Regions from separate parts of the Lysinibacillus pakistanensis genome, predicted to be linked through region 1. Evidence: a T-box and tRNA genes for the amino acid it is inferred to sense, from the RefSeq annotation. Region 1 holds a T-box; the other regions hold tRNA genes.
What was found. The T-box of region 1 lies ahead of metG (methionine--tRNA ligase). A T-box ahead of a tRNA ligase gene usually reads a tRNA of that ligase, here a tRNA-Met.
Positions count from the first base shown of each region.

Region 2: it has a tRNA-Met gene. The T-box ahead of metG (methionine--tRNA ligase) is inferred to sense a tRNA for this amino acid. The anticodon was not compared.
Region 3: it has a tRNA-Met gene. The T-box ahead of metG (methionine--tRNA ligase) is inferred to sense a tRNA for this amino acid. The anticodon was not compared.

Region 1 covers NZ_CP126101.1:4,864,209-4,871,639, reverse strand. Annotated here, with positions in the region: gene rsgA (ribosome small subunit-dependent GTPase A) at 65-1,138, shown strand; gene QNH24_RS24210 (hypothetical protein) at 1,201-1,338, shown strand; gene fosM (FosM family fosfomycin resistance protein) at 1,465-1,887, shown strand; gene QNH24_RS24200 (sigma-70 family RNA polymerase sigma factor) at 1,984-2,517, shown strand; gene QNH24_RS24195 (DUF4179 domain-containing protein) at 2,510-3,508, shown strand; gene QNH24_RS24190 (NIF family HAD-type phosphatase) at 3,625-4,272, shown strand; T-box leader at 4,404-4,659, shown strand; gene metG (methionine--tRNA ligase) at 4,726-6,363, shown strand; gene QNH24_RS24180 (2-isopropylmalate synthase) at 6,409-7,431, opposite strand, start outside.
Region 2 covers NZ_CP126101.1:4,061,683-4,069,113, forward strand. Annotated here, with positions in the region: gene QNH24_RS20180 (S-layer homology domain-containing protein) at 1-819, opposite strand, end outside; tRNA gene QNH24_RS20185 (tRNA-Glu) at 1,099-1,170, opposite strand; tRNA gene QNH24_RS20190 (tRNA-Ser) at 1,173-1,263, opposite strand; tRNA gene QNH24_RS20195 (tRNA-Asn) at 1,274-1,350, opposite strand; tRNA gene QNH24_RS20200 (tRNA-Ile) at 1,355-1,431, opposite strand; tRNA gene QNH24_RS20205 (tRNA-Gly) at 1,433-1,506, opposite strand; tRNA gene QNH24_RS20210 (tRNA-Phe) at 1,512-1,587, opposite strand; tRNA gene QNH24_RS20215 (tRNA-Asp) at 1,647-1,722, opposite strand; tRNA gene QNH24_RS20220 (tRNA-Met) at 1,727-1,801, opposite strand; tRNA gene QNH24_RS20225 (tRNA-Ser) at 1,848-1,940, opposite strand; tRNA gene QNH24_RS20230 (tRNA-Ile) at 1,956-2,032, opposite strand; tRNA gene QNH24_RS20235 (tRNA-Met) at 2,040-2,113, opposite strand; tRNA gene QNH24_RS20240 (tRNA-Ala) at 2,140-2,215, opposite strand; tRNA gene QNH24_RS20245 (tRNA-Pro) at 2,233-2,309, opposite strand; tRNA gene QNH24_RS20250 (tRNA-Arg) at 2,320-2,396, opposite strand; tRNA gene QNH24_RS20255 (tRNA-Leu) at 2,405-2,493, opposite strand; tRNA gene QNH24_RS20260 (tRNA-Gly) at 2,499-2,573, opposite strand; tRNA gene QNH24_RS20265 (tRNA-Leu) at 2,610-2,694, opposite strand; tRNA gene QNH24_RS20270 (tRNA-Lys) at 2,717-2,792, opposite strand; tRNA gene QNH24_RS20275 (tRNA-Thr) at 2,797-2,872, opposite strand; tRNA gene QNH24_RS20280 (tRNA-Val) at 2,876-2,951, opposite strand; rRNA gene rrf (5S ribosomal RNA) at 2,962-3,077, opposite strand; gene QNH24_RS20290 (cysteine desulfurase family protein) at 3,445-4,524, opposite strand; gene nadB (L-aspartate oxidase) at 4,617-6,203, shown strand; gene nadC (carboxylating nicotinate-nucleotide diphosphorylase) at 6,160-7,020, shown strand; gene nadA (quinolinate synthase NadA) at 7,007-7,431, shown strand, end outside.
Region 3 covers NZ_CP126101.1:4,450,876-4,458,306, forward strand. Annotated here, with positions in the region: gene QNH24_RS22180 (CPBP family intramembrane glutamic endopeptidase) at 1-765, opposite strand, end outside; gene QNH24_RS22185 (serine hydrolase domain-containing protein) at 1,199-2,287, shown strand; gene QNH24_RS22190 (TetR/AcrR family transcriptional regulator) at 2,547-3,125, opposite strand; gene QNH24_RS22195 (MFS transporter) at 3,359-4,552, shown strand; gene QNH24_RS22200 (hypothetical protein) at 4,780-5,004, opposite strand; tRNA gene QNH24_RS22205 (tRNA-Leu) at 5,173-5,253, opposite strand; tRNA gene QNH24_RS22210 (tRNA-Cys) at 5,301-5,374, opposite strand; tRNA gene QNH24_RS22215 (tRNA-Gly) at 5,383-5,457, opposite strand; tRNA gene QNH24_RS22220 (tRNA-Gln) at 5,463-5,538, opposite strand; tRNA gene QNH24_RS22225 (tRNA-His) at 5,548-5,623, opposite strand; tRNA gene QNH24_RS22230 (tRNA-His) at 5,666-5,741, opposite strand; tRNA gene QNH24_RS22235 (tRNA-Trp) at 5,754-5,827, opposite strand; tRNA gene QNH24_RS22240 (tRNA-Tyr) at 5,841-5,924, opposite strand; tRNA gene QNH24_RS22245 (tRNA-Thr) at 5,932-6,007, opposite strand; tRNA gene QNH24_RS22250 (tRNA-Phe) at 6,014-6,089, opposite strand; tRNA gene QNH24_RS22255 (tRNA-Asp) at 6,103-6,178, opposite strand; tRNA gene QNH24_RS22260 (tRNA-Met) at 6,183-6,257, opposite strand; tRNA gene QNH24_RS22265 (tRNA-Val) at 6,285-6,360, opposite strand; tRNA gene QNH24_RS22270 (tRNA-Glu) at 6,378-6,452, opposite strand; tRNA gene QNH24_RS22275 (tRNA-Ser) at 6,480-6,571, opposite strand; tRNA gene QNH24_RS22280 (tRNA-Asn) at 6,577-6,653, opposite strand; rRNA gene rrf (5S ribosomal RNA) at 6,670-6,785, opposite strand; rRNA gene QNH24_RS22290 (23S ribosomal RNA) at 6,901-7,431, opposite strand, start outside.

The sequences.
Region 1 (7,431 bases):
TTTCAAAATCCGGAAGTAATTATGCCAAGGTGAAATTGATATGCACTTTTAGGAGGAAACTAAATTGAATTTAACAGCATTAGGTTTTAACACATATTTTGAAGAGCAAATGATTGAATATAAGAAGCAGACTAAGCTAGTGAATTGTGTACCCGCAAGAGTTACATTAGAGCATAAGCATTCATATCGTGTATTAGCAGAAGAAGGTGAGTGGCTAGCAACAGTTGCAGGGCATTTTGCCTATACCTCATTAGCACGCGAGGACTTTCCAGCAGTGGGCGATTGGGTACTAGTAGAAAAAATGCCTGGTGAAGAAAAGGCTATTATTCATCAACTATTTAAACGAAAATCAGTTTTTTCACGCAAGGTGGCGGGGCAGGAAATACAGGAACAGATTGTAGCATCCAATGTAGATATTGTGCTGCTTGTTATGAGCTTAAATGCAGATTTTAATATTCGACGTTTAGAGCGTTATTTAATAGCAGCTTGGGATTCAGGGGCAAAACCGATTATTGTACTAACAAAGGCTGATTTATGTGCTAATGTTTCAGATAAGGTAAGAGATGTTGAATCTGTAGCGTTTGGAGTAGATATTTTTGTAACAAGTGCCTATTCAGGTGAAGGGTTAATGGATATTCGTGCATTATTTACAGATGGTGTGACAGGAGCATTGCTTGGTTCTTCAGGTGCAGGAAAATCTACACTGACAAATATGCTGAGTGGCGAAGAGCTCATGAAAGTATCTGACATTCGTGATGATGATGCTAAAGGGCGCCATACGACAACACATCGCGAGTTAGTGGTACTACCTGAAGGTGGGTGTTTAATTGATACGCCAGGAATGCGTGAACTTCAATTATGGGATCAAGGAGATAGTCTTGCTTCTAGTTTTCAGGACATAGAACAGCTTTCAGCGGTTTGTCATTATCGAGATTGTACACATCAAAAGGAACCACATTGTGCTGTACAGCAGGCAATAGCAGATGGGGAGCTTGAGGAATCTCGACTTCAAAGCTACTTTAAATTGCAAAAGGAGCTGGCCTTTATAGAGCGCAAGACAAATACACAGGCAAGGCTTAATGAGCAACGAAAATGGAAGCAAATTGCGAAGGGATTAAAAAAGGGAAAAAAGAAATGAGTTTTGAGGAACACAGATAGTTTTTGAGGTATCTGTGTTCTGCTTTTTAGGAGGGAATAAGGTTGGGTAAGAAGAAATGGATTCGAGGGACAGTCATCATTACCATTATTGGTACAGTATTATTTGGACGTGCAAAAAAAGTCACTGCTGGCAAAACGCTTTTCGATTCAAAGGGTGCAAAGTATGTTTTCCGGTTATAGGTGCTGAAGCAGGTAAGGTGATAGCAAAGGCTTAGAAAGAAAACTGCATACAACTGATGAGGAGAGTATCGTACATATTTGCCATTGTGCAAAACTTTTTGTTAACCATGGAGGGGCGGTTAAGATATGACTATACAGGGTATTAATCACTTATTATTTTCTGTGTCGAATTTAGAACAATCAATCGCGTTCTATGAAACTATTTTCGATGCTAAGTTATTAGTTAAAGGAAAAAGCACTGCCTATTTTGATTTAAATGGGCTATGGCTTGCTCTGAATGTAGAAAAAGATATACCACGTCGGGAAATACATCAATCCTATACACATATAGCCTTCACTATTGATGAGGCTGATTTTGAAAAAATGTATGAAAAGCTTGTCAACAATCACGTGAATATTTTACAGGGAAGAGAACGAGATGTCAGAGACAAAAAGTCAATTTATTTCATAGATCCAGACGGTCATAAATTCGAATTTCATACAGGAACATTACAGGATCGGTTGAACTACTATAAGATGGAAAAGCTACATATGGAATTTTTTGATTAAATGGATGTCCTTCTGTAAGAAGAGGGCATCTATTTTTTTTGCAACGTTTTCCCTTCCTCAAACGACTTTAAAGTATAGCCAGAAGGAGGAGATTGGGTGGATATAGAAAAATTGGTTAAGAGCGCAAAAAGGGGGAATGATGAAGCATTTGAGCAGTTGCTTGCTTTCATGCGTGAGAAATTATATCGTACTGCCTACTCGTATGTTCGAAATGAGCAGGATGCGCTTGATATTTATCAAGAGTCTATTTATAAAGCCTATACAACATTGAAAACTTTAAAGAATCCAAATAGTTTTCCAGGGTGGATAATGAAGATTGTTGTTTATAAATCTATTGATTTTATTAGAAAAGATGCAAGAAAATTTACTTCCGGAGATGAGGCGTTTTTTGCAGAGATAGCTGGAAATCAAAGTATGGAAAATATCGCATATTCATTAGATGTAAAAGAGGCTATTGATACTTTAGATGCCAAATATAAAACAATTATGTCGCTACGCTTTTATCATGATTTCACTGTCAAAGAGATTGCAAAAATGCTGGGATGTCCCGAAGGAACAGTGAAATCCTATATTAACAGGGCTAAGAAAGAATTAAAACCAGTCTTAAGGGAGGGTTACTTGTATGAGTAAGGAAATTAATCGTATCGATATTCCACTTGATCAATTGATGATGAGAGAGCAGGCGGCAATAAGAGCAGCAAAAAGGAAGAAGCTGAAAAGTAGAATTTTAAAACCTCTCCTTGTTGCCTGTGGATTGTGTATAACACTACTAGGTTCGGGATTTTTCTCTCCCGCAATTGCGACTGCATTAGCCAATGTGCCTTATATAGGAATCATTTATGCTGAATTTGGGGATATTGCAGCTAAAAAGATTGAACAAGAACAATTGATGACAAAAATAGGTAAAGAGGATACGCACGGGGGCCTTACAATGTCTGTTAAAGAAGCGGTATATGATGGGAATAGATTACTAGTTACAGTCGCATATACAGGGCGGAATGGTGTTTCTTTAGAAGAAGAGGTTGTAGGAACTAATACGCTAACTATCAATGGGGAACCAATAGATGTTGCTATGGGTTCTACAGGTCAAGATGATATTGATAGGAACACAATTATTGAACATCATGAATTAACATTATCCAATACAGATATATATGGGGATAAAATTGAAGTTGCATTAGATGGCAGCAATTTATTTGGCTACAAAGGTAATTGGCATGTGGACTTTACACTTGAAAAATTAATGGAAGAAGTTATTAGCTACTATCCAAAAGTAAAATCTAGTACTAACGATGGTTTATATAAATTAAATGTTGCAAAGGTATCATTTACACCACTATTGACACGTATAGATGTCCTAGTAGATTATCCAAAAGAGTTAGATAGAAATGATCAATGGCCATTTTTTGAGTTTGAGGTTACAGATAGTGAAGGGAAGCTATACAATAGGGCGAATATGCAAATGGGGGCAACCAAGGATTATGGACATCATATTATTCTAGTGCTACCACCTATGGAGAAAATGCCAAAATCATTTACACTTAAACCTGGTAAGACGAATGAGCAAGGTTATTGGCAAGAAATAAAAGAATTAGAAATGATCGTACCCCTAGAGCCTTAAAAAAATGATCCTCCTTTAGTATTTAGGGAACTAGAGGGGGATTATATTTATGTATAATATTAAAGCGAAACAATAAAGAGGAGAAAACGTTCATAATAGTATAGGGGGGTGGCTTTATGACAAAAGCTATTATTTTTGATATGGATGGAACCTTATTTCAAACCAATCTAATTTTAGAGCCTGCACTTGCTGCGACGTTTGATGTGCTACGAGATAAGGGACTTTGGCAGGAGGATACACCAATCGAAGAATATCGAGAAATTATGGGAGTGCCACTACCTGTTGTTTGGGAAACACTATGTCCAATGCACTCTATAGCAATACGTGAAGAGAGCAATTCATTATTCCATGTTAAGTTGATTGAGCAAATACGGAATGGTAAGGGCGCATTATATCCAAATGCAGAGCAAACACTTGCTGCTTTGGCAGAGCACTATAAGCTATACATTGCCAGCAATGGACAGAAGGAGTACTTACAAGCAATAGTGGATACCTATCAATTGGAGCGTTTTATCAAAGGTACATACAGCATTCAGTCTATTGCAAGTGGTCATAAATCAGATTTAGTAAGAAAAGTGATTGTAGAAAATGGCATTCAACAAGGAGCCGTTATCGGTGATCGTTCTTCTGATATTCAGGCTGCCCATGATAATCAGCTTCTCTCAATCGGGGTACGTTTTGATTTCGCACAGGAAACAGAGCTACAAAGGGCGGATATTGTCATTGATGACCTAAAAGATTTATTACAAGTTCAATTGGCTTAAGCTTTAATTTTTTATCGCCCAATATTTTTATCTTATCGAGAAAAACATACGATTTACCGAAAGCTTTTAATCATTTATCGACAAAGATTGCATTTCAGGCGAAGAAAGCGTAAAATGGTGCCAACCTAATAGAAAAAGCGTTGAGAAGGAAAAGTAAATTGGATCAACATTTTATAGAGAGCCTCTGTTGGTGGAAATGAGGTAAATGAACCCTTTTGAAAATGACCTTTGAGCCTCGTACCGAAAGCATTAAGCAAGTAGATTACGACGAGATAGGCACTCGTTACAACAGCAACAGTATCTCTCATAGATAGACGTACTGATAGAGGCAAATAGTGTGAGCTATTTGTAAATATAGGTGGTAACACGGGTATACTCGTCCTAATCAGTTTTGATTAGGGCGATTTTTTTATCCATTTTTATCTTCATTCAGCAGCGAGGGGAGCAATTAGAATGACAATTGTTATTGGAGGCGCTTGGCCATATGCAAATGGTTCTTTGCATTTAGGGCATGTTGCTGCATTATTACCAGGTGATATTTTGGCTAGATATTACCGACAAAAGGGGGAAAGGGTTTTATATGTGTCAGGAAGTGATTGTAATGGCACACCAATCTCTATTCGCGCCGCACAAGAGAACACAACTACTGAGGCTATCGCTAATCATTATCATGAGGAATTTACTCGATGCTTTAATGATTTAGGATTTACCTATGATTTGTATACCCGTACAGATGCAAAGCATCATCATGACTCTGTACAGGCTATTTTTTTACAACTACTTGCGAATAATTTTTTATATAAAAAGAAAATTGAGCAGGCTTATTGTGAAACAGATAAACAGTTTTTGCCGGACCGGTTTGTAGAGGGAGTTTGTCCAAACTGTGGTGCAAAGGCACGTGGTGATCAGTGCGATAATTGTTCCACAATTTTAGATCCACTCGATTTAATCGATAAACGCTGTAAAATTTGCGGCAATGAGCCAATTATTAGAGAAACGGAGCATTTTTATTTTGCCTTTAGTCAATTTCAAGGAAGATTGGACACATATCTAGCACAAGCAAAGATCGAAAAACGCTGGCGTGATAATGCACTGGGATTAACAGAGCGCTACTTGGCAGAAGGAGTACCAGACCGTGCAGTAACGAGAGATTTACCAAATGGTATTGATGTTCCGATTCCAGGCTTTGAAGGTAAAAAAATATATGTATGGATTGAAGCGGTTGCAGGTTATTTAACTGCAAGCATCGAATGGGCAAAGCAGCATCAAATAGCTATTGAGGATTTATGGAATGAAGAGACAATTTCGTATTATGTACATGGTAAGGATAATATCCCATTCCATACCGTTATTTGGCCAGCCATTTTAATGGGAATAGGGGCAAAGGCATTACCAACACATATTGTATCGAACGAATATTTGACACTAGAAAAGCGAAAATTATCAACCAGTCAAAATTGGGCGGTATGGGTGCCATATATTTTAAGTCGATATGATGCAGACTCGATTCGTTATTTTTTAACAATGAATGCGCCAGAAAATCGTGATACAGATTTCTCCTGGCGAGAATTTATTTATAGCCATAATGGGGAGTTACTTGGGGCATATGGCAATTTTGTTAATCGTACATTGAAGTTTATTGAAAAATCCTTTGAGGGACAGGTGCCACAAGCTGAGATAGATGGTAACATGCGTAAGCACACGATTCAATTGTTTAATGTGGTGGAGAATCTTATTGAGGCTGGGCATTTCAAACAAGCTTTAGAGGCTATTTTCGAATATATTCGTGCAGCCAATCGCTATTTTGATGAGCAACAGCCATGGCTTCAGGTGAAAGAGAATGTAGAAGCAGGAAATCAAACACTGGCAACATGTGTCTATATGATTGCGAATCTTGGACAGCTACTACATCCATTTTTACCATTTTCGGCTGAAAAGGTAAGAAAAATGTTAGGCATAGATGAGCTAATGTGGCATGAGCAGGTAGAGCTTCCAGCATTCATTAGCGAAGTGGCACCATTGTTTGAACGTCTTGATGTTGAGCTAATAGAAGAAGAATTTCAAAAGCTAGTGAAGGATAGCAATAAATAATACAAAAGCAGTATGACAGAAATCTTGTCATACTGCTTTTAGCCATTAGTTCATCACTGGCGTTAATTTAGCTACAACAACACTGTTGATAGCATTAATGTATGCCAGTGCACTTGCTTTTAATATATCTGTATCTGCGGCTTTGGCAATATATTTTTCACCCTCGTGTTCGATTGTGATTTTTACTTTTCCAAGTGCCTCTTTCCCGCGAGATACACTGTTGATATTATATTCTACAAGCTTTACATCAATATTTGTAATTTCTGCAATAGCTGAATATAGAGCATCAATTGGACCTGAACCTACTGCGCTCGCTTTAAATACTTCGCCACCTTTACGAATCTTCACACTTGCAGAAGGGAAATTTGCATTGCTGACGACTTGTAAATCGTCAAAATCAAAGAATTGCTCGCTATAATGAGTGGCATTCGCATTGTTTGCATCATGTTTTTCATAGTAGCTCTCAACAATTACATATAAATCGTGATCATAGACTTCTTTCTTCGCATCCGCAAGCTTTAAGAAGCCTTCGAAGATTCCTTCAAATTCATCCGTGGAAAGATTAGAGAAACCAAGCTTCTCAAGGGCATTTTTCACCGCATGACGCCCAGAACGAGCTGTAAGGACTAATTCCATATCATCAAGACCCACATCTTCTGGATGGACAATTTCGTAAGCATCTCGAGATTTTAACAAGCCGTCTTGGTGAATACCAGATGAATGAGCAAAGGCATTGTCCCCAGTAATCGCTTTGTTCACTTGTACGTCTAAGCCCATAAAGCTGGAAACAAGACGAGATGTATTCATAATTTCTTTCGTGTTAATACGCGTTTCAGCATTGTAAACAGCGCTGCGTGTTTTTAGTGCCATAACAACTTCTTCTAATGCAGCATTACCAGCACGTTCACCGATACCATTAATTGTACATTCTACTTTATCTGCACCATTTTTAATGGCTGCAAGTGTATTAGCCGTTGCCATCCCAAGATCATTATGACAATGTACACTTAGTAAAACGCTGTCGTCTACGTTTTTCATACGGTCATTTAATTTATAAATCATTGCACC
Region 2 (7,431 bases), 800 kb from region 1:
AATTTTAAAATCCACCTTTGTTTCCACATTTTCAATAAGTGGCGTTGCTAATGTTACCTTGTGGCTTGTCCCGTCTGTTAGCGTTACCTGTAGTGTAGTCGCATCTACTACTTTCACTGTTTGGATAAGCAATGGCACCTCAGGAACTTTTATCATCTCTTTAATATTGGTCATAGTACGATGTAAAAAGGATGCAAATTGACCACGTGTTAGTGTGCTTTTAGGATTAAATGTTTTGACATTAGTAATCTTTGCATACTCAAGGGCAATAATAGCTTCACGATTCTCTACTGCTGCATTTTTTAAGTCCGTAATAGAGGATTTATGGTTTTCTTCTTTATACTTTGCAATTAAATCAATATCATAAACTGTCTCAATCGCTTTTACCAAATAAGAGGCCATTTGTTCACGTGTAATATTCGCTGAAGGCATTAACTTGTTGTTAGTACCTTTGGTTATGCCATTATCATAGATAAGCGCTGCATATTGCAGTAATTCTTTATCTTTTGTAGTTGCTGGCTGCATATCCGTAAAGCGTACTTTTTTATTGTAATCTGCAGGAACTTGGTAGTGTTCGGATACTAGCCATTTTCCTAAAAATTTAATAACATTGCTTTGCGTAAGGGTAGAATTTGGTCTAAATGTGCCATCAGTATATCCACCAACTATCTTTGCATCTGCTAATGCCAAAATCCCCTCTTTATGGTCACTCTTTGCAATATCTGTAAAGGAGGCTGCACTTGCAGTAGGAACAACAGCTGCTGCAACCAATGCTGTAGATGCCGCGCTCACAATCCATTTATTTTGCTTTTTCTTCATATTTATAACCTCCTACTAATTCTATTCAACCTCTATTATAAAAGAAAGCTAGAGTTATTCCAAAGGATATACCAATATTATTGAGATTTACCATGGAATATTTGTCTAAATGACAGTAAATAATTCGGCTACGAGTATATTTGTAGCTTATTCAGAATGAAAGATTATATCGAAGGATGTATAAGGATTTTTTATGCTTTTAACATATCAAGCAAAAACAAACGAAGAAATCATAAAAAAGCAGTAGATGTAAATTAACATCTACTGCTTTTTCTCGTATGACCCGTACGGGATTCGAACCCGTGTTACCGCCGTGAAAGGGCGGTGTCTTAACCACTTGACCAACGGGCCAATGGCGGAGAAGGAGGGATTTGAACCCTCGCGCCGGTTACCCGACCTACACCCTTAGCAGGGGCGCCTCTTCAGCCTCTTGAGTACTTCCCCAAATAAAAAATGGCTCCGAAGGCAGGACTCGAACCTGCGACAACCTGATTAACAGTCAGGTGCTACTACCAACTGAGCTACTTCGGAATAATGGTGGGCCTAAATGGACTCGAACCATCGACCTCACGCTTATCAGGCGTGCGCTCTAACCAGCTGAGCTATAGGCCCTTGGAGCGGGTGATGGGAATCGAACCCACGACATCAGCTTGGAAGGCTGAGGTTTTACCATTAAACTACACCCGCATAAATGGTGGGTCAGGACGGAATCGAACCGCCGACACTTAGAGCTTCAATCTAATGCTCTACCAACTGAGCTACTGACCCTTTTTGTCCATGCTAAGCTTGCTCATTCTTTGCTTCTCATGTCTACTCTTGAAAAATAATGGCGGTCCCGACCGGGATCGAACCGGCGATCTCCTGCGTGACAGGCAGGCATGTTAACCGCTACACCACGGGACCTTTTTGGTTGCGGGGGCCGGATTTGAACCAACGACCTTCGGGTTATGAGCCCGACGAGCTACCACTGCTCCACCCCGCGATAATTATATTCTTTTCGAGTTCTCAAGCACCATTTATTTAAAAACTGGAGGAGGTAGAGGGATTCGAACCCCCGCGCGGTGTTACCCGCCTGTCGGTTTTCAAGACCGATCCCTTCAGCCAGACTTGGGTATACCTCCGTAACAATATATAAATGGTGGACCTTGCAGGACTCGAACCTGCGACCGGACGGTTATGAGCCGTCTGCTCTAACCAACTGAGCTAAAGGTCCTTTAAGATGGCGGCAGAGGGGATCGAACCCCCGACCTTACGGGTATGAACCGTACGCTCTAGCCAGCTGAGCTACGCCGCCAGGATCTTTATACTGGTTATTTATTATGGTGGAGCCTAGCGGGATCGAACCGCTGACCTCCTGCGTGCAAGGCAGGCGCTCTCCCAGCTGAGCTAAGGCCCCATAATAATTTTAGAAAATGGTCGGGAAGACAGGATTCGAACCTGCGACCCCTTGGTCCCAAACCAAGTGCTCTACCAAGCTGAGCTACTTCCCGTTCGTTCTTTTGGCGCGCCCGACAGGAGTCGAACCCATAACCTTCTGATCCGTAGTCAGACGCTCTATCCAATTGAGCTACGGGCGCATTAAAAATGGTGCCGAGGACCGGAATCGAACCGGTACGGTAGTCACCTACCGCAGGATTTTAAGTCCTGTGCGTCTGCCAGTTCCGCCACCCCGGCACATTTGGAGCGGAAGACGAGGTTCGAACTCGCGACCCCCACCTTGGCAAGGTGGTGTTCTACCACTGAACTACTTCCGCATGTGCATAAGTTTTTATCTGGCAATTTTACTAAAATGGTGCGGGTGAAGGGAGTCGAACCCCCACGCCTTGCGGCGCTAGATCCTAAGTCTAGTGCGTCTGCCAATTCCGCCACACCCGCATATATTTGTTGGTAATCTTAATGGTGAGCCATGAAGGACTCGAACCTTCGACCCTCTGATTAAAAGTCAGATGCTCTACCAACTGAGCTAATGGCTCAAAATGGTGCCGGCTATAGGAATCGAACCCACGACCTACTGATTACAAGTCAGTTGCTCTACCTGCTGAGCTAAACCGGCATATGGTGGAGGATGACGGGCTCGAACCGCCGACCCTCTGCTTGTAAGGCAGATGCTCTCCCAGCTGAGCTAATCCTCCTGGGTATTATGCCTAGCGACGTCCTACTATCACAGGGGGAAGCCCCCAACTACCATCGGCGCTAAAGAGCTTAACTTCCGTGTTCGGTATGGGAACGGGTGTGACCTCTTTGCCATCATCACTAGACTTATGTATTTTTGTTTTGAAGTTGTTTTACCTGTCCTTCAAGACAAGAATTATTGTATAACGTTTTCTCACATTGTGCAATACTTTTTTATAAAAAAAAGAATTTATTACTTTTTAAAGATATTTTTGTCATGTAAGAGAAATTATCACTCTGCTATTCATTATAGCAATTGTTAAAAAAAAAGAAAACAATTATTTTACACAAACTATACAATTATGAAATAGGAAGAATTTGTATTGAGAATAATATTAAATGAACATAAAATAGAACCCCAATTAGTGGGAATTTTTCATTTCCAACTAATTGAGTCAATGGAATAGTATATCTTTTACATTTATTAATGCGTATATTTATCTACTGAATCTATTAAATAGTAGAAAGTGCCATTTTTAGTTGATCAATTTCCTCAAATGTCGTTGTAGGACCAAAAGAGATCCTAAAAAATTGTCGTGCTGCTTGCATCGAATAGCCCATTGATAAAATAGCTTTTGTCCCAGATTCACTATGAATATCGCAGGCACTTCCTGTAGAAATACATATTCCTGCTTCATTTAATTTTAGCATAACATATTGCCCCTCCAAATTTTTCATCAATACACCACAAATATTGGGCAATTGACTCTGACAGTCAATTAGTCTGCAAGTATCTGGTAAATTTCTCTTAAAATATTCTCGTAGTTCATGAAAATACTGATCATTATAATGATAATTTTCAATAGCAGAGGCAAAGGCAACAATTGCTGGTGTATCTAATGTCCCTCCTCTTAATCCACGCTCATGAGTCACACCAGGTGTTAATGGAGGAATACAGAGCTGTGGATTTATATAAACAGCCCCACACCCTTTTGGACCTCCAATTTTATGTGCTGAAATGGTAATAGCATCCACTTGCTGTTTTAACGGAAGTTTACAAAAAGACTGTACACAATCAACATGTAAGTAAATATTAGACCTTTCGGCTAACTCTGCAATTTCTTCCACAGGTTGAATAGAGCCTATTTCTGAATTAACATGTTGAATTGTTATGAGTGCCGTATCTTCGCGTATCACTTCCTGTACTTGCCTCACATGAATACAACCATTTTGTTGTAAAGGTAATCTAGTCACTATAAAACCTATTTTTTCTAAAGTATTTAACGCAGCATGTACGGATGTGTGTTCTGCCTGTGATGAAATAATATGCTTCCCTTTTTTTGATGCTAATGCTAAAGATAAAATTGATATGAGATTTCCTTCGGTGCCACTTCCAGTAAAAATAACACCATCATTATTTACGCCAAGTGATTTTGCTACAACGGCTCTTGCCTGTTCAACAAAATAATTAGCTTGCCCCCCTGCATCATGTAAGCTTGCACTATTTCCATAATAACGTTTTGCTACCTCACTGTATGCTTGAAGGGAATTTGCTGACATTGGAGATGTTGCTGCGTAATCCAGATATATCATTTAAATCTTCCTTTCTAATTTTATCAGGTCTTGTTTTCTTTTTTATTTTATGTAAAGATAAGTGTCAAGACAACTGTAAAGAAGGTATGACTATGGATGTAAAGACAGATGTACTTATTATTGGTAGTGGAATCGCGGCCCTTCAAGCAGCGCGGATACTTGCTGAACACTTTCAGGTACAGATTGTTACAAAGTCATCTATTACTATGAGTAGTTCCTATCGTGCTCAAGGTGGAATTGCTGCCGTTACAAGTCAAGAGGATCATCCAACATTTCATATTGCTGATACATTGACTGCTGGAGAATATCATCATGAAAGAATGAATGTAGAAGTACTTATAGAAGATGGCACCAAAATTATACGTGATTTTCTCAAAGAGGGGTTCCCTGTTGATCGTCAGGCAGATGGGGCTCCAGCTCTAGGCCTAGAGGGTGCACATAGTTATCGCCGTATTTTACATGCCGGTGGAGATCGTACTGGTCAGATAATGATAAATTATTTGCTTAACCAGCTACCACCTACTATCAATATTAATTGCTTTGAAACAGCCTTTGAGCTTTTATTAAATACAACTGGAGAGTGCGTGGGTGTGCTAACAAAAGGAATGAATAGAACAAAACGCTATCTTGCTCATCATGTAATTCTAGCTTCTGGAGGAGCTGGCGCCCTTTATACATGCACATCAAATTATGAAACAAATACAGGAGATGGTATCGCATTAGCCTATCGTGCTGGCGCTGCCATCAGTGATATGGAATTTATGCAATTTCATCCAAGCTTACTTTGGAGTAATGGAGAGGCAAAGGGCTTAGTATCTGAGGCAGTACGTGGGGCTGGTGGAATCTTTGTTGATGCACAACGTCAACCGATTATGAAAGGTTTACATGCTCACCTTGACCTAGCTCCCCGTCATATTACTGCATTTGCATTATTTAATAAACGAGCTGCAGGACAAGAAACATTTATTGATATTTCAAATATCGAGCACTTTGAAGCAAAGTTCCCTGCAATTGCACAGTTATGTCATGATAACCAGATTGATATACAAAATGGTTTGATTCCTGTAGTACCAGGTAGCCATTTCTTAATGGGTGGTGTTATAGCCGATAACATGGGGAGAACAACTATTTCAAATCTGTATGCAATTGGTGAGGTTGCTTGTACCGGGGTGCATGGTGCCAATCGTTTAGCTAGTAACTCTTTGTTAGAAGGAATTACGTTTGGACAAAGAATGGCGCAATTCATTATTAAGGCTGGTTGTAAGCAAAATAATTTTTCTATTGATGTTAAACATCATCGACAACCATTACCATTATTATTTACGAAAGATCAATTACGACAAACAATGATGCACACATTGGGTATAGTAAGAAATCCTGAAAACATGGAACAGTTCACACAACAACTACCGTCACTAAATACACTTCTACAAGTTGATTTAAGTGGGTTGAATCGACAAGAGCTTGAACTTTATATGATGCATATTGTCGCCACCCTAATGGTACATGCAGCTATTACACGAACAGAAACACGCGGAGCCCACATACGCTCTGATCAACCACAAAATCGTACGAAATGGGCAAATAGGTGGATTATTTTTCAACAAGGACAGATGAAAGTGAGGACCTCATTGTATGAATATCATCAAGCTCGAGGAAATGCTCAAGCAATTTTTTAATGAGGATATAGGAGATGGAGATTTATCGAGTGAATTCATTTTTTCCGCTGAACAACAGGGCTCTTTTTCCTTTTATGCCAAAGAAAGTGGAATTTTTTGTGGCGTACCTATAATTGAACATGGTTTCCTTCTACTTGATCGGTCGATGGATATTACGCTTCTTAAAAAAGATGGGGATGAGGTAAATGAAGGGGATATAATCGCTGTTATTAATGGATCTCTTCAGAAATTACTAATTGGGGAACGTGTAATATTGAATCTTGTTCAGCGCATGTCTGCTATCGCTACAGCTACAAATTTAGCTGTTCGTGAAACGATCGGTACGAATGCAAAAATATGTGATACTCGTAAAACAATCCCAGGGCTGCGTATGTTAGATAAATATGCAGTAAGAATCGGTGGTGCCTACAATCATCGCAATGGTTTATATGATTCCATAATGTTAAAGGATAATCATATTGCCTTTGCTGGCAGTATTGCTCAGGCAGTACAGGCTGCACGTGCAAAAATTGGGCATACGGTTAAAATCGAGGTAGAAATCGAAACCAAAGCACAGCTTGATGAAGCAATTGCAGCTGGTGCAGATATCATTATGTTTGATAATCGTAGCCCTGAAGAAATAAGACAATGGCTTCCAGCTGTTCCCCCACATATTGCTACAGAAGCTTCGGGTGGCATCACACTTCATAATTTAAATAGCTATGCTAAAACGGGCATTCAATGGATTTCACTTGGAGCCCTAACACATTCAGTAAAAGCCTTTGATATTAGTGCACTTGTACAAACGAAAGGAGCTAAATCCCTTGTCCATCACTAGTTTATTGCAGCAAACATCACTTTTACCAGAGCATTACCGGACATTATCTAAAAGTGACATGGAATCTCGTATAATTGCTATAAAAAAGAAATTAGGTAGTAAGCTTTTTATTCCTGGTCATCACTATCAAAAGGATGAAGTTATTCAATTTGCTGATGCTACGGGTGATTCCTTGCAACTTGCTCAGCTATCAGCAGCTAATAAAGAAGCAGAGAATATTGTATTTTGTGGCGTACACTTTATGGCTGAAACCGCTGATATGCTAACTAATGAACAGCAACATGTTTATTTGCCTGATATGCGGGCAGGTTGTTCGATGGCTGATATGGCTGATATTTATCAAACAGAACAAGCCTGGCCTATTCTACAGAAGCTTTTTGGAGACACAATTATTCCGCTAACATATGTCAA
Region 3 (7,431 bases), 410 kb from region 1:
TTCATTTAATGTTTCTGTTGTATTTATTATCCCGATTAAAAGTATTATCCACAGAGGAGCATTTCCAATGGCATGAACTGCAAATGAAGCCCATGTAGATTGAGTATATTGTGCTATTAAAGGGGCTATCAGCATACTAGGAATCATTCCAATAACATGCCATTTTAATGCTATATGTAACACCCAGGCCCATAGCAGCCCGTTAAATACCCAGGCCATATCTCCAAACATTACTTCTTGAATCGGTAAAAGATACCCCCGCCACATCATTTCCTCACTAAACATTGCAATTAAGTGAATGGGCATAAAAATCATTAGTAGTTTCCAGTTACCTTTTAGTGTGACACCAAAAAACTCTTTCGGGGGAATATTGAATTTTTTTAAGGGATTAAACGGTTCAGGTAAATAGCTGGGTGGTGAAAATAATTTATACTTTGCTAGTACTTTTCCTACGGGCTCTAAAAGTTGGTCAAAAACTATAGTTAATATAACCGCCAGGACAATCCATAACCAATCAACTCTACTTATTGGATTTAAGCGAAATCGTTGATTAATTGCTTCGATAGTCAGAACTCCATCTTCAAGAACACTGTACAAACCTATGGATAAAGGCAATAATAGCAGAGCTGGAATCCACAACCATAACCAGAAAGAATAAATTAAAGGGATACCTTTGCTGACCAGTTTGGGAGTACCATAAAACACGCCATAATATATCGTAATCCCTGGTATAGCAAATAACAAAATTTGTACCCATATTGACATCTAGAACACTCCATTATTAATTATTTTACAGAGACATTTGCATTTGGTTAACTTTTACAATAATACTAAATATTAAGTCACTTTTTTTATTATAAGGCAACTATACTTTTCATTCCACATGATAATCCTACTTTTATAAAACATTTTTATTCTTCGATTTAGATTCGTTTTGATCTTTCCTTAAATTCTTCAAACTTTTCCTTTATGGTTTTTTTCCTCAATTGATACCAGTTTCAGAGTCGAACATCCACCCTGCTAATTTTTCAGCTTAAACAATAGAAATAAATATCAGGGTAACATCCCCTAAAATTGTCGTGAAATTTAAAATCATAAGAAATTTGGTGATATTTCCATTATTTTTGTGTATTATGTCAAATTTCGTCTTATAATAGAAATGTTTAATAGGCTAAAGAAATAGATTGAGAGGTATAATATGAAAAAATTTTTAAAAGTTGTCTCTATTACTATTGTTGTTATAGTAATCGTGTCGATAGTAGCTTTGCTTTTATTTGGACGTAACAACCATAGTGATTTATCTGGAAGCGTTTCTGAAAAAATCGATCAATATTTGACAAATGAAAAATTTCAGGGAACGGTCCTCATTGCAAAGGAGGGTGAAGTTTTATTTACAAAAGGTTACGGATTGGCAGCTACTGATTTACCAAATAGCCCAAGCACGCTCTATCAGATTGCTTCATTATCAAAAACATTTACTGCTGTAGCAGTCATGCAACTAGCAGAAAAGGAACTTCTAAACTTAGATGATCCAATTTCGCAATACTTTCCTGATTTTCCGAATGGAGAGACTATTACAATAAGCCATCTACTAAGTCATAGCTCGGGAATTCCAGACTATCTAAAGGCGAATTTCGAATTCGACTACAGCAAAGAATGGAATCCAAATGATATTGTTAATACGGTTAGCGGTACTGAATTAGAGTTTGCCCCAGGTAAAAGCTTTAGTTATAGTAACACTGGTTATGTGATGTTAGGACTAATTATTGAAAAAGTCAGCGGACAGCCATATGGAAATTATATAGAAGAGCATATTTTTGAGCCAAGCAACATGTTTAGTTCCATGTTCACGGTTTCTGCTGGTATACCAAAAGCGGAAGGACATGTGGAAGGGAAAATAGGACCCTTAATGCATAATTCTGCAGCGTATGCAGCTGGGGATATCATTTCTACAGTTGAAGATTTAGAACTGTTTTACAGCGCTTTGCGTAATAATGTATTGATAAGCAAAGAAACATCAGAACTGATGAGTACAACCCATGCTAAAAAATTTCCGTTTGAATATGGATATGGATGGTATACTCAAGATATCATGGGGAAAAAAGCAGTTGGACACCCAGGAGGATATCCAAGTGGCTTCCGTCATTATGTTACACGCCTAAATGACGAAGAATTAACAGTGATCGTTCTGAGCAACGAGATGACAGTGAATTCGAAAAGAATCAACCGGCATCTTACATCCATCGTTCTTCAGAAGCCAATTTGGATATGGGAAGAGAAACTTTAATTATAAAAGCCTTTTCACAAAATTTAATAAAAGATAATATAGTAAACTCAAGCCCTTCTCCCTAGAAAGGGCTTTAATTATTTTTTGTATTTGTAATTTCTGATATGAAGTGGGGCATTGAGGAACCTCAGTGGAAGGCAATTTCATTATCACACTACTACAAATAAGTATAAGCCTAGCTTAGAATAGCCTTCAGCAAAGTCACATCATTTTATTTGGAATACTTCTTGAAAATGCGATGATTAAACCTATTTTACAACTAGGTAGAACGAATTCCTTCAAAAGCGTTTAATATTAGTTGTTGTACATATGGTTCGTCCAATGTTTCACCAGTCACAAGTAATCGATAGAAGATAGGACCATAAATTAAATCAATACAGATATCAATGTTGATACTTTTTTTCAATTCACCGCGTTGAATTCCTTTTTCAAAAAGACTCCTTGCTTCAAGTCGGCGGGGATGGAAATATCGAGCACGATAGGCATCTGCCAATCCTGCATCAAACTGTCCTTCACCTAATAACTGTGTAATGATAGTCCCCTCTCGACTCGTCAAAAACATGGTTAAGTTTGTGGCGTGAATTAGAATATCATTGTACGCCGAACCAGTATCAGGCACGGGCAATCTTTCAGAGGCAGCATATAGGAAACCATCCATCACTACTGCAGCCTTGTTTGGCCACCATTTATAAATAGTTGCTTTACTCACTTGGGCATAATCAGCGATTTTATCAACTGTGACAGCTTGAAATCCATTTTCCAACAATAATTCATAAGATGCGGAAAGGATTGACTTTTGTGCTTCTAAATTACGTGGTCTGCCTCTTTTTCCATTCATCATAGATACCACCTTTCTTCCAAAATTAATAAACTGTATGTTCAGTATATCAATTATTTAGAAAAACAGAAAGTTGAAATTACCTATTTACAAAACTATACGTTCAGTATATCATATGGTTAATTATTTAATATACTAAACGTTCAGTATTATAAAATAATCAACTATCTTATGGAGAAAACTACACGACGTTTTAATTATTAATTGTTAAACACTACAAGGAGTTGTATAAAATGGTGGATACTAAGAAACAAACAATTGAAAAAAACATTCCTTCGTGGTTAACCATTCTTTTGGCTACCGCATGTGGTATCATTGTTGCTAATTTGTATTACGCGCAACCCTTAGTTGGGGTAATTAGCTCATCAATCGGGTTGTCAGCAAACAGTTCTGGCTTAATCGTTACGTTAACACAAATCGGTTACGTTGCCGGTTTGCTATTTATCGTGCCTTTAGGAGATATTCTTGAAAATCGGAAGCTGATTGTCTCATCTTTACTTATCACCGCAGTCGCCCTTGCTACTACAGTAATGACGAAACAGATTTTGTTGTTCTTAGTCGCTTTGTTTGTCATAGGTTTAGGTTCGGTAGCTACGCAAGTACTCGTACCTTTTGCATCATATCTTGCTTCCGATTCCTCACGTGGCCGTGTTGTCGGCAATGTCATGAGCGGTTTGTTACTTGGAATTATGCTCTCACGCCCTTTATCAAGCTTAGTTGCTGACTTTCTTGGCTGGCATGCAATATTCATTTTGTCTGCCATAACTATTTTGGTTTTAGCTATTGTACTTTCTAAGGTGTTACCTACAAGAAAGCCTTCAGCGGATACACACTATATAGCGCTGCTCGGATCTATGTGGCATTTGTTACGAACAACCCCGATATTACGCCGTCGTGCAGCATATCATGCAGGTGTATTTGCATCTTTTAGTTTGTTTTGGACAACAGTTCCACAACTGCTAACTAGCCCTGCCTTTCATTTTTCTCAGAAAGAAGTTGCGATATTCGCGCTTGTTGGGGTCGCTGGTGCAGTAGCCGCGCCTATTGCAGGACGAATTGCTGATCGTGGCTTAACTAGACCTGCAACCGGAATAGCACTTCTTACAGTCGTTATTTCCCTTTTATTGCCACTTATTATTCAAACTAGCTCACCTATTGGAATAGCTGTTCTAGTAGTTTCATCCCTATTGTTAGATGCTGGGGTATCCGCAAATCTTGTGCTTAGCCAACGTGCGCTTTTCTCGTTGAACCCCGAAGTTCGTAGTCGTCTTAATGGACTATTCATGGCAATTTTCTTTTTTGGTGGTGCAATCGGGTCAGCAATCGGGGGATGGACCTATGCGATTGGAGGATGGAGTACTGCATTATGGCCTGGAATAATTTTCCCTATATTTTCTGTTTTTTATTTTGCCACAGAGAAGAAGTAATTCTAAGATAGTTTTAAAGAACCTTTATCATTACTTAAACAAAAAAAGCGAATTGGAATTACTATCTTCCAAAAACGCTTTTTTCTTATTCAAATCAAACTAATATTTTTTTATTTCTACTCCGAAAGTTGAAGCATTCGAAACCTTTACAGAAATGTATAATGAGTAGTGATTAACATCTCATATTGCATAAGTACAACTATTTCGTCATAAGCTAACCTGAGCTTTTAGTTTATTCTTTTTTTATATTTAATATATCTTTCAAGTGTAAGGAAATAATGATTTTTTGAATTTGGAAATTCTTTTTCAATAGCTTTTTTTAGAGTGTTAGTCATTTTATCTTCTCCATTATACAACCCTCTATTGATAATACCGTTAAAACGCCCTACATAGTCCTTTGCAGAACTTTCGCTAATGTTATACTCCTGCATCAAATAATCCTTAAACTCCATCTTCATCCCCCTTTAAAAGAATTCTACTCATAAAACCCTTTTTGGATAACAGCTTGTATAAAACAAAACCAATTCTTATCGTTTTCTAAGGAAATATAAAAAGCTCATAAACCCTATCATATCAAGGTTTATGAGCTTTCTTAACTTTTTTAATAATTAATCTAAAGATACCGGTGGTCGGGGTCGAACCGACACTCCAAAGGAACACGATTTTGAGTCGTGCGCGTCTGCCAATTCCGCCACACCGGCATAATGGAGATAAAAAAAATCGGATACACCGATTAACAAAAATAATATGGAGGCGGCAACCGGATTTGAACCGGTGATAAGGGTGTTGCAGACCCGTGCCTTACCACTTGGCTATGCCGCCATCATATTTGGAGCGGAAGACGAGGTTCGAACTCGCGACCCCCACCTTGGCAAGGTGGTGTTCTACCACTGAACTACTTCCGCAAAAATGGCTGGGGTACTAGGATTCGAACCTAGGGAATGACGGAATCAAAATCCGTTGCCTTACCACTTGGCTATACCCCAAAATTTTTATGGGGCGACTGATGGGAATCGAACCCACGAATGCCGGAACCACAATCCGGTGCGTTAACCACTTCGCCACAATCGCCATAATTATATTTTATTGGATTTTTATTAATTTTATAGAAAATGGGGCGACTGATGGGAATCGAACCCACGAATGCCGGAACCACAATCCGGTGCGTTAACCACTTCGCCACAATCGCCATAAAATTAATTGGCAGGGGCAGTAGGAATCGAACCCACACCAAAGGTTTTGGAGACCTCTATTCTACCGTTGAACTATGCCCCTATTACAATAAAACTGGTGGAGGGGGACGGATTCGAACCGCCGAACCCTAAGGAGCGGATTTACAGTCCGCCGCGTTTAGCCACTTCGCTACCCCTCCGGGAAAATGGTGCCGGCTATAGGAATCGAACCCACGACCTACTGATTACAAGTCAGTTGCTCTACCTGCTGAGCTAAACCGGCAAAATATGGTGGGTCAGGACGGAATCGAACCGCCGACACTTAGAGCTTCAATCTAATGCTCTACCAACTGAGCTACTGACCCATATTTTTAAAAATGGCGGTCCCGACCGGGATCGAACCGGCGATCTCCTGCGTGACAGGCAGGCATGTTAACCGCTACACCACGGGACCATTTTGGTTGCGGGGGCCGGATTTGAACCAACGACCTTCGGGTTATGAGCCCGACGAGCTACCACTGCTCCACCCCGCGATAATAATATACTATTTATAAATTTAATGGTGGAGGATGACGGGCTCGAACCGCCGACCCTCTGCTTGTAAGGCAGATGCTCTCCCAGCTGAGCTAATCCTCCGTTTCTGGGTATTAACATGGTGACCCCTACGGGATTCGAACCCGTGTTACCGCCGTGAAAGGGCGGTGTCTTAACCACTTGACCAAGGGGCCTTCGTTTGGAATAAAATCGTAAAGTGCTGGCGGAGAGTAAGGGATTTGAACCCTTGAGACAGTGTTAACCGCCTACACGATTTCCAATCGTGCTCCTTCGGCCACTCGGACAACTCTCCAAGAATGGCTCCGAAGGCAGGACTCGAACCTGCGACAACCTGATTAACAGTCAGGTGCTACTACCAACTGAGCTACTTCGGAATAATTTTAGTATATAGCCTAGCAACGTCCTACTCTCACAGGGGGAAGCCCCCAACTACCATCGGCGCTAAAGAGCTTAACTTCCGTGTTCGGTATGGGAACGGGTGTGACCTCTTTGCCATCATTACTAGACTATTTGAAAGACAATACCTATTATAACATATTTTATCATAATGACAAGTATCTTATAAATAGTTTTTATTCTTTCAAAACTGGATAAACGGCGCATTGAATGCTTCAAACTTTTTTGGTTAAGTCCTCGATCGATTAGTATTCGTCAGCTCCATGTGTCACCACACTTCCACCTCGAACCTATCTACCTCATCGTCTTTGAGGGATCTTACTTACTTGCGTAATGGGAAATCTCATCTTGAGGGGGGCTTCATGCTTAGATGCTTTCAGCACTTATCCCGTCCACACATAGCTACCCAGCGATGCCTTTGGCAAGACAACTGGTACACCAGCGGTGTGTCCATCCCGGTCCTCTCGTACTAAGGACAGCTCCTCTCAAATTTCCTACGCCCACGACGGATAGGGACCGAACTGTCTCACGACGTTCTGAACCCAGCTCGCGTACCGCTTTAATGGGCGAACAGCCCAACCCTTGGGACCGACTACAGCCCCAGGATGCGATGAGCCGACATCGAGGTGCCAAACCTCCCCGTCGATGTGGACTCTTGGGGGAGATAAGCCTGTTATCCCCGGGGTAGCTTTTATCCGTTGAGCGATGGCCCTTCCATGCGGAACCACCGGATCACTAAGCCCGTCTTTCGACCCT